DNA from 3 places in the Kitasatospora sp. NPDC057940 genome. Region 2 is predicted to be linked to each of the others. Evidence: riboswitches for the same ligand, from Rfam matches in the RefSeq annotation. Region 2 holds a riboswitch; each other region holds the start of a gene.
What was found. Region 2 has a riboswitch for thiamine pyrophosphate ahead of ACFVTF_RS01855 (purine-cytosine permease family protein). Riboswitches for the same ligand answer to the same signal wherever they lie in the genome.
Positions count from the first base shown of each region.

Region 1: it holds a riboswitch for thiamine pyrophosphate, as region 2 does, so the genes downstream of both, thiC (phosphomethylpyrimidine synthase ThiC) here and ACFVTF_RS01855 (purine-cytosine permease family protein) in region 2, are expected to answer to the same signal.
Region 3: it holds a riboswitch for thiamine pyrophosphate, as region 2 does, so the genes downstream of both, thiO (glycine oxidase ThiO) here and ACFVTF_RS01855 (purine-cytosine permease family protein) in region 2, are expected to answer to the same signal.

Region 1 covers NZ_JBHVPH010000001.1:186,950-190,202, reverse strand. The annotation lists gene ACFVTF_RS00915 (cupin domain-containing protein) at 40-357, shown strand; gene tenA (thiaminase II) at 391-1,059, shown strand; gene ACFVTF_RS00905 (DUF5326 family protein) at 1,276-1,476, shown strand; TPP riboswitch at 1,616-1,750, shown strand; gene thiC (phosphomethylpyrimidine synthase ThiC) at 1,746-3,253, shown strand, end outside.
Region 2 covers NZ_JBHVPH010000001.1:405,366-408,618, reverse strand. The annotation lists gene ACFVTF_RS01860 (S1C family serine protease) at 1-790, opposite strand, end outside; TPP riboswitch at 1,114-1,261, shown strand; gene ACFVTF_RS01855 (purine-cytosine permease family protein) at 1,254-2,720, shown strand; gene ACFVTF_RS01850 (glycerophosphodiester phosphodiesterase) at 2,800-3,253, shown strand, end outside.
Region 3 covers NZ_JBHVPH010000004.1:398,972-402,224, forward strand. The annotation lists gene ACFVTF_RS10140 (Rv2175c family DNA-binding protein) at 1-107, opposite strand, end outside; gene ACFVTF_RS10145 (NAD(P)/FAD-dependent oxidoreductase) at 150-1,358, opposite strand; TPP riboswitch at 1,443-1,555, shown strand; gene thiO (glycine oxidase ThiO) at 1,559-2,734, shown strand; gene thiS (sulfur carrier protein ThiS) at 2,731-3,015, shown strand; gene ACFVTF_RS10160 (thiazole synthase) at 3,017-3,253, shown strand, end outside.

The sequences.
Region 1 (3,253 bases), 220 kb from region 2:
GTGGCCCGTACGGAGGATGGACGAAGGAGGGGAGCAGCGGTGAAGCTGTTCCGGTTGGACGAACTGGACGTCGAACGCGCGGCGAACGACGGCGCGTACCTGCGCTTCCTGCGCGAACCGCGGATGTCCGCCGGGCTCTACGCGCTCTCCCCCGGCGACACCGACCCGCAGACCGCGCACGACCAGGACGAGATCTACCAGGTGATCAGCGGTCGCGCCGAACTGACCGTCGGCGCCGAGACCGCCACGGTCGGCCGCGGCACCGTCGTCTACGTCCCGGCCGGCACCCCGCACCGCTTCCACCACGTCACCGAGGAGCTGCGGGTCCTGGTGGTGTTCTCCCCGCCCGAGGGCTGACCGTCCGCGGACCGACCGTCTAGGGTCCTGGGCATGAGCAAGAGCCTGACGGAAGAACTCTGGGCGGCCATCGAGCCGGTGTACGCCGAGATCCTCGCCCACCCCTTCATCGGCGGCCTCACCGACGGCACCCTGCCGCGTGCGGCCTTCCGCCACTTCGTCGTCCAGGACTCGCACTACCTGCGCGACTACGCCCGCGCGCTCGCCGTCTGCGCCGCCAAGGCGCCCGGCGAGGAGGACGTGCGGGCCTTCGCCGACGACGCGGTCGGCGCACTGGCGGCGGAACAGGGCATGCACGCCGAGTTCCTGACCGCCTTCGGCGGCAGCGCCGAGGAGGCCGCCGCCGAACCGGTGCTGCCCACCACCCGGGCCTACACCAGCTACCTGCTGGCGACCGTCTACGGCGGCTCCTTCGCCGAGGCCGTCGGCGCGGTGCTGCCCTGCTACTGGATCTACGCCCGGGTCGGCGAGGCGCTGCTCGCCCAGGGCTCCCCCGACCCGCTGTACGCCAAGTGGATCGCCACCTACGGCGACGAGGCGTTCCAGTCCGTCGTCCGCCGGGTGCTGGCGCTCACCGACCGCCTCGGCGAGGAGATCTCCCCGGCCGAACGGCGCCGGGTCGTCGAGCACTTCACGACCACCTCGCGCTACGAGTGGATGTTCTGGGACGCCGCCTGGCGCGGTGAGCGCTGGCCGGTCTGACCGCTGGTCGCAGGGGGTGCGGGGCCCTTCCCGGGGGTCGTCCCCGAGTCCCGCACCCGGGTCTCCCCGGGGCCCCGGGTCGGGGTGATCTAGGGGTTCTCTCCGGGCCGACGGGCCTCGTTCCGGCACTCGTGTCCCCGTACGATCGAAGTACCGAAAGCAAGCGGGATGCGGCACCGGACGGCAGCCGACCCCACGGGGAGAGAAGGAACGGTCATGGCTGAGCTCTGGAAGTCGCTGCCCTCCTGGGTGCGGAACATCGTCATCCCGGTGCTGGTCCTGGTGCTGCTCTGGAACATCCTGGGATTCGTCTTCGGTGTCGTCGGCGCCCTGCTGAGCATCATGATCAAGGTGCTGGTCGTCGCCGGCATCGCCGCCGCCGTGGTGGTCCTGGTGAAGAAGGCCGCCAAGGGCTGAGCCGCTGCCCGAGGCCCGGCCCCCTGGACGGGGGGCCGGGCCTTCGGCGTTCCTGGCGCGGCGTCCGGCCTGGTGGGGGCGTGCTGGACCTGCGGCGATCGGCTCGCTACGGTGTTGGGCGTCATGTGCAGGCAACACCGCCTGCCGACGCGGGAGCTCGGAGCACCGGGCTGAGAGGGCGCTGACCGGGACGTCGACGGACGGACCGACGGCTGCGTCGACCGCAGGAACCTGACCGGGTAATGCCGGCGTAGGGAGTATGAGGTCAGATGACCACGTTCGAAGCACAGCCGCAGCCTGCCCGCAGCACCGGGAACAGCGGCACTGAGGTCGGCGATACCGCCACCGCCACCGCCACCGTCACCAGCGCGGGCACCGGCTACCCCACCCCGGCCTGGCGCAAGGCCTACCGCGAAGGGTCCCGGCCCGACCTGCGGGTCCCGTACCGCGAGGTGCAGCTCACCAACGGCAGGACCGTCCCGCTGTACGACACCTCCGGCCCGTACACCGACCAGGCCTACGAACCCGACGTGCGGCGCGGCCTGCCCGCCCTGCGCGACGCCTGGATCCGCCAGCGCGGCGACGTCGAGGAGTACGACGGCCGCGAGGCGCGCCCCGAGGACGACGGGATCAAGCACACCTCGCCGCGCGGCGGGAACCTGCGCAACCTGGACGCCGTCTTCCCGGGCCGCCCGCGCCGCCCGCTGCGCGGCCGCGGCGATGTCGCCGTCACCCAACTCGCCTACGCCAAGCGGGGCGTGGTCACCCCCGAGATGGAGTTCGTGGCGCTGCGCGAGGGCCTCGCCCCCGAGTACGTGCGGGCCGAGGTGGCCCGCGGCCGGGCCGTCATCCCGGTCAACGTGAACCACCCCGAGGTGGAGCCGGCGATCATCGGCACCAACTTCCTGGTGAAGATCAACGCCAACATCGGCAACTCCGCCGTCACCTCCTCGATCGAGGAGGAGGTGGAGAAGATGACCTGGGCCACCCGTTGGGGCGCCGACACCGTCATGGACCTCTCCACCGGCCGCAACATCCACACCACCCGCGAGTGGATCCTGCGCAACTCCCCCGTGCCGATCGGCACCGTGCCGCTCTACCAGGCCCTGGAGAAGGTCGACGGCAAGGCCGAGGACCTGAGCTGGGAGGTGTACCGGGACACCGTCATCGAGCAGTGCGAGCAGGGCGTCGACTACATGACCGTCCACGCCGGCGTCCTGCTCCGGTACGTCCCGCTGACCGCCCGCCGCAAGACCGGCATCGTCTCGCGCGGCGGCTCGATCATGGCCGCCTGGTGCCTGGCGCACCACCAGGAGAACTTCCTCTACAGCAACTTCGAGGAGCTCTGCGACATCCTCGCGCGCTACGACGTCACCTTCTCGCTCGGCGACGGCCTGCGCCCCGGCTCCATCGCGGACGCCAACGACGAGGCGCAGTTCGCCGAACTGCAGACCCTCGGCGAACTCGGCCGGATCGCCCGCGAGCGCGACGTCCAGGTGATGATCGAGGGCCCGGGCCACGTCCCGATGCACAAGATCAAGGAGAACATGGATCTCCAGAAGGAGATCTGCGACGAGGCGCCGTTCTACACCCTCGGCCCGCTCACCACCGACGTCGCCCCCGGCTACGACCACATCACCTCGGGCATCGGCGCCGCGATGATCGCCTGGTGGGGCACCGCGATGCTCTGCTACGTCACGCCCAAGGAGCACCTGGGCCTGCCCAACCGCGACGACGTCAAGACCGGCGTGATCACCTACAAGATCGCCGCCCACGC
Region 2 (3,253 bases):
TGCGGTCCGCGACGGTCACGCCGAGCGCACCGCCGGCCACGCCGGCGACCAGGGCGACGGCGGCGATCAGGGCGACCAGGCCGCCGCGCTTCTTGCGCGGGCCGCCGGGGCCGCCGGGGTAGTCGGCCGGGTAGCCGAGCGGTCCGGCCGGGCCGCCCGGGTAGCCCGCGCCGCCGCCGGCGTCGTGGGCGGCGCCCCAGCCGCCGAGCGGCTGGCCGGCGCCGAACGGGTGGTGGCCGGGCGCGGGGTGCGCGGCGGGCGCGCCGAGGGCGGCCGGGGTGCCGTACGGGTCGTGCGGGCCGGCGGCGGGGACGCCGTGGGCCGGGGTGGCGTACGGGTTGGCACCCGGCGGCAGGGCCGGGCTCTCGGCGACGGGTGCGACGGGTGCCGTCGGCGCGGCCGGGACCGGCGGTGCCGGCGGCAGGACCGGCGGCGGCGCGTCGATGTAGCCGGTGGCGGCGTCGACCGGGGCGGCCGGCGCGTCGGCGACCGGCACGGCCGGGGCCTGCGCGGGCGCCTCCGGCGCGGGGACCTTGGTGAAGGCCACCGTGGGCTGGTACCCGCCCTCGGCCGGAACACCGTCGGCCGCCACGCCCTCCGTCGGCGCGGCCTCGGCCGGTGCGGCCTCGGCGGCCGGAGCGGCCCCGGGCTCGGGGACCCGGCCGAAGGCCAGTGTCGGCTGGTGCCCGCCCGAGGCGTGGCCGTCGGAAGCGGGAACAGCCGCCGCCTGGCCGCCCGAGGGCTGCTCCCCCTGCGGCCCGGTGGGCCCAACCTCGCGCTCGGTGCTCACGAACGACCTCCATAGCTGACAGAACCAAGGACCATAGTTTTTCGTACTGCCGATTCGTTTGCCGTAAGGACCCCTCTGAATAACTCATAAGAATCCTTAGCCGCCGCCGACAGCCGGGCCGCCGACCAGGCTGTCCTGCGCCGACGACCGGGCCCACGACCGAGCCGACGGGCAACACGACCGAGCCGACGGGCAAGTCGACGGCCGAACCGGCGACCGGCCGGCGACCGGAGGCTCCCCCACCTCCGCCGGGCGTCCCGCGATGCGGGCCGCACACCCCGTGGCCTTGGCGTTCACCCCCGGGCCGGTTAGCCTGTCGCTCACAACTGACACGCGGGAGCTTGGACCGTCCAGGCTGAGAGTGCGCTGGTCGACCGTACGCCACGGGATCGTGGGCGGACCGTCGAGGGGGCGCAGACCGCCGGAACCTGTCCGGGTAATGCCGGCGTAGGGAGTATCGGCCATGTCGCCTGCTTCGCCATCCTCTTCTTCGGGCGCGCCCGCGTCCAAGGGTTTCCCCGAACCGTCCCCGGCCGCTCACGGCGGTGACGGCGGTGACGGCGGTCACGCGGACCCCACCGGCACGGCGACCGCCGTCCTGGACCGCCCCGAGCGTGCCGAGGCGCCGCTCGTGCTGGACACCGAGCCGCCGCGCACGCTGCGCTTCCGGGACCACTTCGCGCTCTGGATGAACCTGGGCGTCAGCCTGATCGGCTTCTCCACCGCCGCGACCGTGCTCGGCGCCAAGGGCAGCGAGCTGTCGCTGGCCGCCGCGGTGACCGCGATCGTGGCCGGCACCGTGGTCGGCACCGCGATGCTCGGCGTGGCCGCGCTGATCGGGGCCCGTACCGGCGCGCCCGCGATGGCGAACCTGCGCGGGCTGTTCGGCACCCGGCTGTCGTACGTCCCGACGGTGCTGAACATCGTCCAGTGCGTCGGCTGGGGCGTGTTCGAGCTGCTGACGATCGCGGCGGGCGCGCAGACCGTCGCCCACACCGACGGCTACCGCTGGCTGTTCGTGCTCCTGGCGGGCGCGCTGACCACCGCGCTGACCATCTGGCCGCTGGGCTCGATCGCGGTGCTGCGCCGCTTCGTGGCCGGTGCGGTCGCCGTCGCGATGGTGTACTTCACCGTCCAGCTGGGCCGCCAGGGGGTGCCCGACCCGGGCGCCGGCAACTGGCACGGCTTCCTGGGCGCCACCGACGCGATGATCGCGGTGTCGATCTCCTTCGTCCCGCTGGCCGCCGACTACACCCGGCACTCGCGCACCGCGCGCTCGGCGTTCTGGGGCAGCTTCTCCGGCTACACGATCGCCCAGGTCTGGTGCTACGTGCTCGGCCTGATGGCCCTGCTGCAGTCCGACGGCGACCCGAACAGGATCTTCGACTCCTTCCTCGGCGTCTGGGCCGGCTGGCTGTTCCTGCTGGTGCTGGTGCTGCGCGAGACGGACCAGTCCTTCGCCAACGTGTACTCGACCGCGATGTCGGTGCAGAACCTGCTGCCGAAGGTGGACCGCCGGGTGCTGACCGGCGGGATCGGCCTGCTGATCACCGTGCTGGCGCTGCAGATCGACAAGTTCACCGACACCTACACCAACTTCCTCGGCCTGATCGGCTCGGTCTTCGTGCCGCTGCTCGCGGTGCTGGCGGTGGACTACTTCTTCGGCGCCGGCCGGTACGGCTGGAACCTCTCCGCCGACGCGCCCTCGCGCCGCCTGATGCTGCTGCCGTGGGTGCTGGGCTTCGCGGTCTACCAGTTCATCGCGCCGACCGCGGTGGCCGGCTGGTGGACGGACTTCTGGACCTCCGCCCAGGACGCCCTGCACTTCACCCCGCAGGAGTGGACGTCCGCCTCGCTGTTCGCCTTCCTGGTGCCCGCGCTGGTCACCTGGGCGCTCACCCCGCTGACCCGCAGGGCGGCGCCGAGCTGACCGACCGGCACCGAAGACGGCCCCGCGGATTGGGGCCGTCTTCGCCTGCGCGTCACTTCCGCCGCCTATCGTGGGGCCCGTGACCAGCACAGACCCGTCCTCGACGGCGGCGCGCAGCACGCCGCCCGTCCAGGTGATCGCCCACCGCGGTTCCTCGCACGCCCTGCCCGAGCACACCCTGGCGGCGTACCGGCGCGCGCTCGACGAGGGCGCGGACGCGGTCGAGTGCGACGTCCGGCTGACCGCCGACGGCGAGCTGGTCTGCGTGCACGACCGCCGGATCGGCCGGGTCTCCAACGGCCAGGGCACCGTCTCGGCGATGACGCTGGCCGAGCTGGAGGCGTACGACTTCGGCGCCTGGAAGACCGGCCGCCCCAGCACCGACCCCGAGCTGCGCGGAGTGCTGCGGCTGGAGCGGCTGCTGGAGCTGGTGGTGGACTGCGGCCGCCCGGTGGACCTGGCGATCGAGACCAAGCACCCGGTGCGCTACCGCGGCCGGGTGGAGGCCGAACTGCTGCGGACGCTCGAACGCT
Region 3 (3,253 bases), on a different contig from region 2:
ACCAGGTCGCGCACCTCGGTGACGCGCACCCCCCACTGCTCCGAGATGTCGGGCAGGTACATCCACTCGGAAACCAGGGCTTCAATCTTGCTTTCAATCTCACTCACGCCACCAGACTGCCACCTCCACAGCCCCCCGCGCACCAGCCGCTACCCCGCGACCGCCGACTTCAGCGGCACCGAGGGGTCCGCCGCGCGGGCCCGGTCCAGCGCGGTGCCGCGCTCGATCAGCCGGCGGCCCTGGGTCAGGTCGCGCGGCCGGTCGACGGCCAGCAGCGCGCTCGGCACCCCGTCGCGCAGCCAGAGCGCCGTCCAGGAGGCGTCCTGCGGGTCGCCGCGCCACAGCAGTTCGTCGCCCTCGGCGTGCCGCCCGGCGTACTGGACCATCCGCCCGAACTGCTCCGACCAGAAGTACGGCACCGGGTCGTACGGCGGCGCGTCCGCGCCGAGGACGGCGGCCGCCACGGCCTCGCCGGACTGCAACGCGTGGTCCCAGTGCTGGACGGCCAGCCGGGCGCCGGAGCGGGCGGACGGGTAGCTGACGCAGTCCCCGGCCGCGAAGACGCCGGGCAGGCCGGTGCGCAGCCGCCCGTCCACCAGGACGGCGCCGGTGCCGTCCAGCTCGACGCCGGAGCCGGCCAGCCAGCCCGTCGCGGGCCGGGCGCCGACGCCGACCACGACCTCGTCGGCGGGCAGGTGCGAGCCGTCCGCCAGCAGCACCGCGCCCTCCTCGACGGCGGCCACGCCGACCCCGCAGCGCAGGTCGACGCCGGCCTCGGCGTACCAGGCGGCCATTGCCGAACCGACCTCGGCCGGCAGCGCGCCGGGGACGGGCGCCGGGCCCGCCTCGACGACCGTCACCTCGCAGCCGGCCGCGCGGGCGGCGGTGGACACCTCGGCGCCGATCCAGCCCGCGCCGACCAGCACCAGCCGCAGGCCGGGCCGCAGCAGGGCGCGCAGCGCCAGCGCGTCGTCCAGGGTGTGCAGCAGGTGCGCGCGCTCGGCGCCGGGCAGGGCGCGCGGGGTGGCGCCGGTGGCGATCACCAGGGCGTCGTACGGGAGGTCACCGGCGTCGGTGTGCAGCACGCCGGGGGCGAGGCCGGTGGCGCGGCGGCCGGTGAGCAGTTCGATGCCCAGCTGCGGGTAGTCGATGTCCAGGGTGGTGGCGTCGGCCTCGCCGAGCAGCACGTCCTTGGAGAGCGGCGGCCGGTCGTACGGCGCGTGCGGCTCCTCCCCGACCAGCGTGATCCGCCCCCGCCAGCCGCCCTGCCGCAGCTTCAGGGCGCACTGCGCCCCGGCCAGCCCGGCCCCGACGACGACCACCTGATCCGTTGCGTTCAGCTCTGCCACGCCCGTCACTGTACTCAGCGCCCTGCCGGGGCCATCGGCCCGTCCACCCCGCGTATGGGCCTTCGGCCGGGCCCGCCCCCGGCGTTATGGTGGGGGCACCATCACGGGAGCCCGGCGTACCGGGCTGAGAGGCGGGCTGGCACGGCCCGCGACCGTCCGAACCTGATCCGGGTCATTCCGGCGAAGGGAGAAGAGCAGCCTTGTCACGCTTGCCCGAGGAAACCCACGCCGACGTGCTGGTGATCGGCGGGGGCATCATCGGCCTCGCCGTCGCCTGGCGCGCCGCGCAGCGCGGGCTGAGGAACATCGTCGTGGTCGACCCCTCCCCCGGCGGCGGGGCGGCCGGGGTCGCGGCCGGGATGCTCGCCCCGGTCACCGAGCTGCAGTACGGCGAGGAGCCGCTGCTGCGCCTCGGCATGGCCTCCAACCAGCGGTACGGGGACTTCGCCGCCGAGCTCACCGAGGCGAGCGGCGGCCTGGACACCGGGTACCGCCGGTGCGGCACGATCGCCGTCGCGCTGGACTCCGACGACCGCGAGGAACTGCGCGAGCTGCACGCCTTCCACCAGCGGCTCGGCCTGGACTCGGCCTGGCTGACCGGCCGGGAGGCCCGCAGGCTGGAGCCGATGCTCGCCCCCGGCGTGCGCGGCGGCCTGCACGTCGCGGACGACCACCAGGTGGACCCCCGCCGGCTGCTGACCGCCCTGGTGGCCGCCTGCGGGCTCGCCGGGGTCGTGGTCCACCGGGCCGAGGCCGTCGGGCTGCTGGTCGAGGGCGGCCGCGCGGTCGGCGCCCGGCTCGGCACCGGCGAGACCCGGAGGGCCGACCAGGTGGTGCTCGCGGCCGGCCCGCACAGCCACCGGCTGCCCGGGCTGCCGGAGGGCGTGCTGCCGGCCGTCCGCCCGGTGAAGGGGCAGATCCTGCGGCTGCGGATCCCCGAGGCGTACCGGCCGTTCCTGTCCCGCAACGTCCGCGCGGTGGTGCGCGGACAGCACCTGTACCTGGTGCCCCGGGAGAACGGCGAGCTGGTGATCGGCGCGACCACCGAGGAACAGGGCTACGACACCACCGTCACCGCCGGCGGGGTGTACGAACTGCTGCGCGACGCCCACGAGTTGGTGCCGGGCATCACCGAACTCCCGCTACTGGAGACCTCCGCCGGGCTGCGGCCCGGCTCGCCGGACAACGCCCCGCTGCTGGGCCCGACCGCGCTGCCCGGGCTGGTCGCCGCCACCGGCCACTACCGCAACGGCGTGCTGCTCACCCCGGTGACCGCCGACCTGCTCGCCGAGTACCTGGCGAGCGGCGAACTCCCTGAGCTTGCACAGCCGTTCACACCCACCCGGTTCTCCCCCGACCGCTCCACCGCGAAGGCCTCCGCATGACCGAGATCGCACCACCCCAGACCACACCGGCCCAGACCACGCCGACCCAGACCACACCGGCCCAGACCGCGCCGGCCGAGATCGGGCTGACCGTCAACGGCGAGCCCCGCCGGGTGTCCGCCACGACCACCCTCGCGGAGGTGGTGGCCACCCTCAGCGCCGCCCACAGCGGCGTCGCCGCCGCCCTCAACGAGGCCGTGGTGCCCCGCAGTTCGTGGCCGGCCACGGAACTGTCGGCGGGCGACCGGATCGAGATCCTCACCGCCGTCCAGGGAGGCTGACATGGCTGACGACCTGCTGACCATCGCCGGGGAGTCCTTCGGCTCCCGGCTGATCATGGGCACCGGCGGCGCGCCCAGCCTGGAGATCCTGGAACGGGCGCTGCTGGCCTCCGGCACCGAGCTGACCACCGTGGCGATGCGCCGGGTCGACGCCGGCACCCAGGGCTCCGTCCTGGACGTGCTGACCCGCAACGGCATCCGGGTGCTGCCCAACACGGCGGGCTGCTTCACCGCCGGG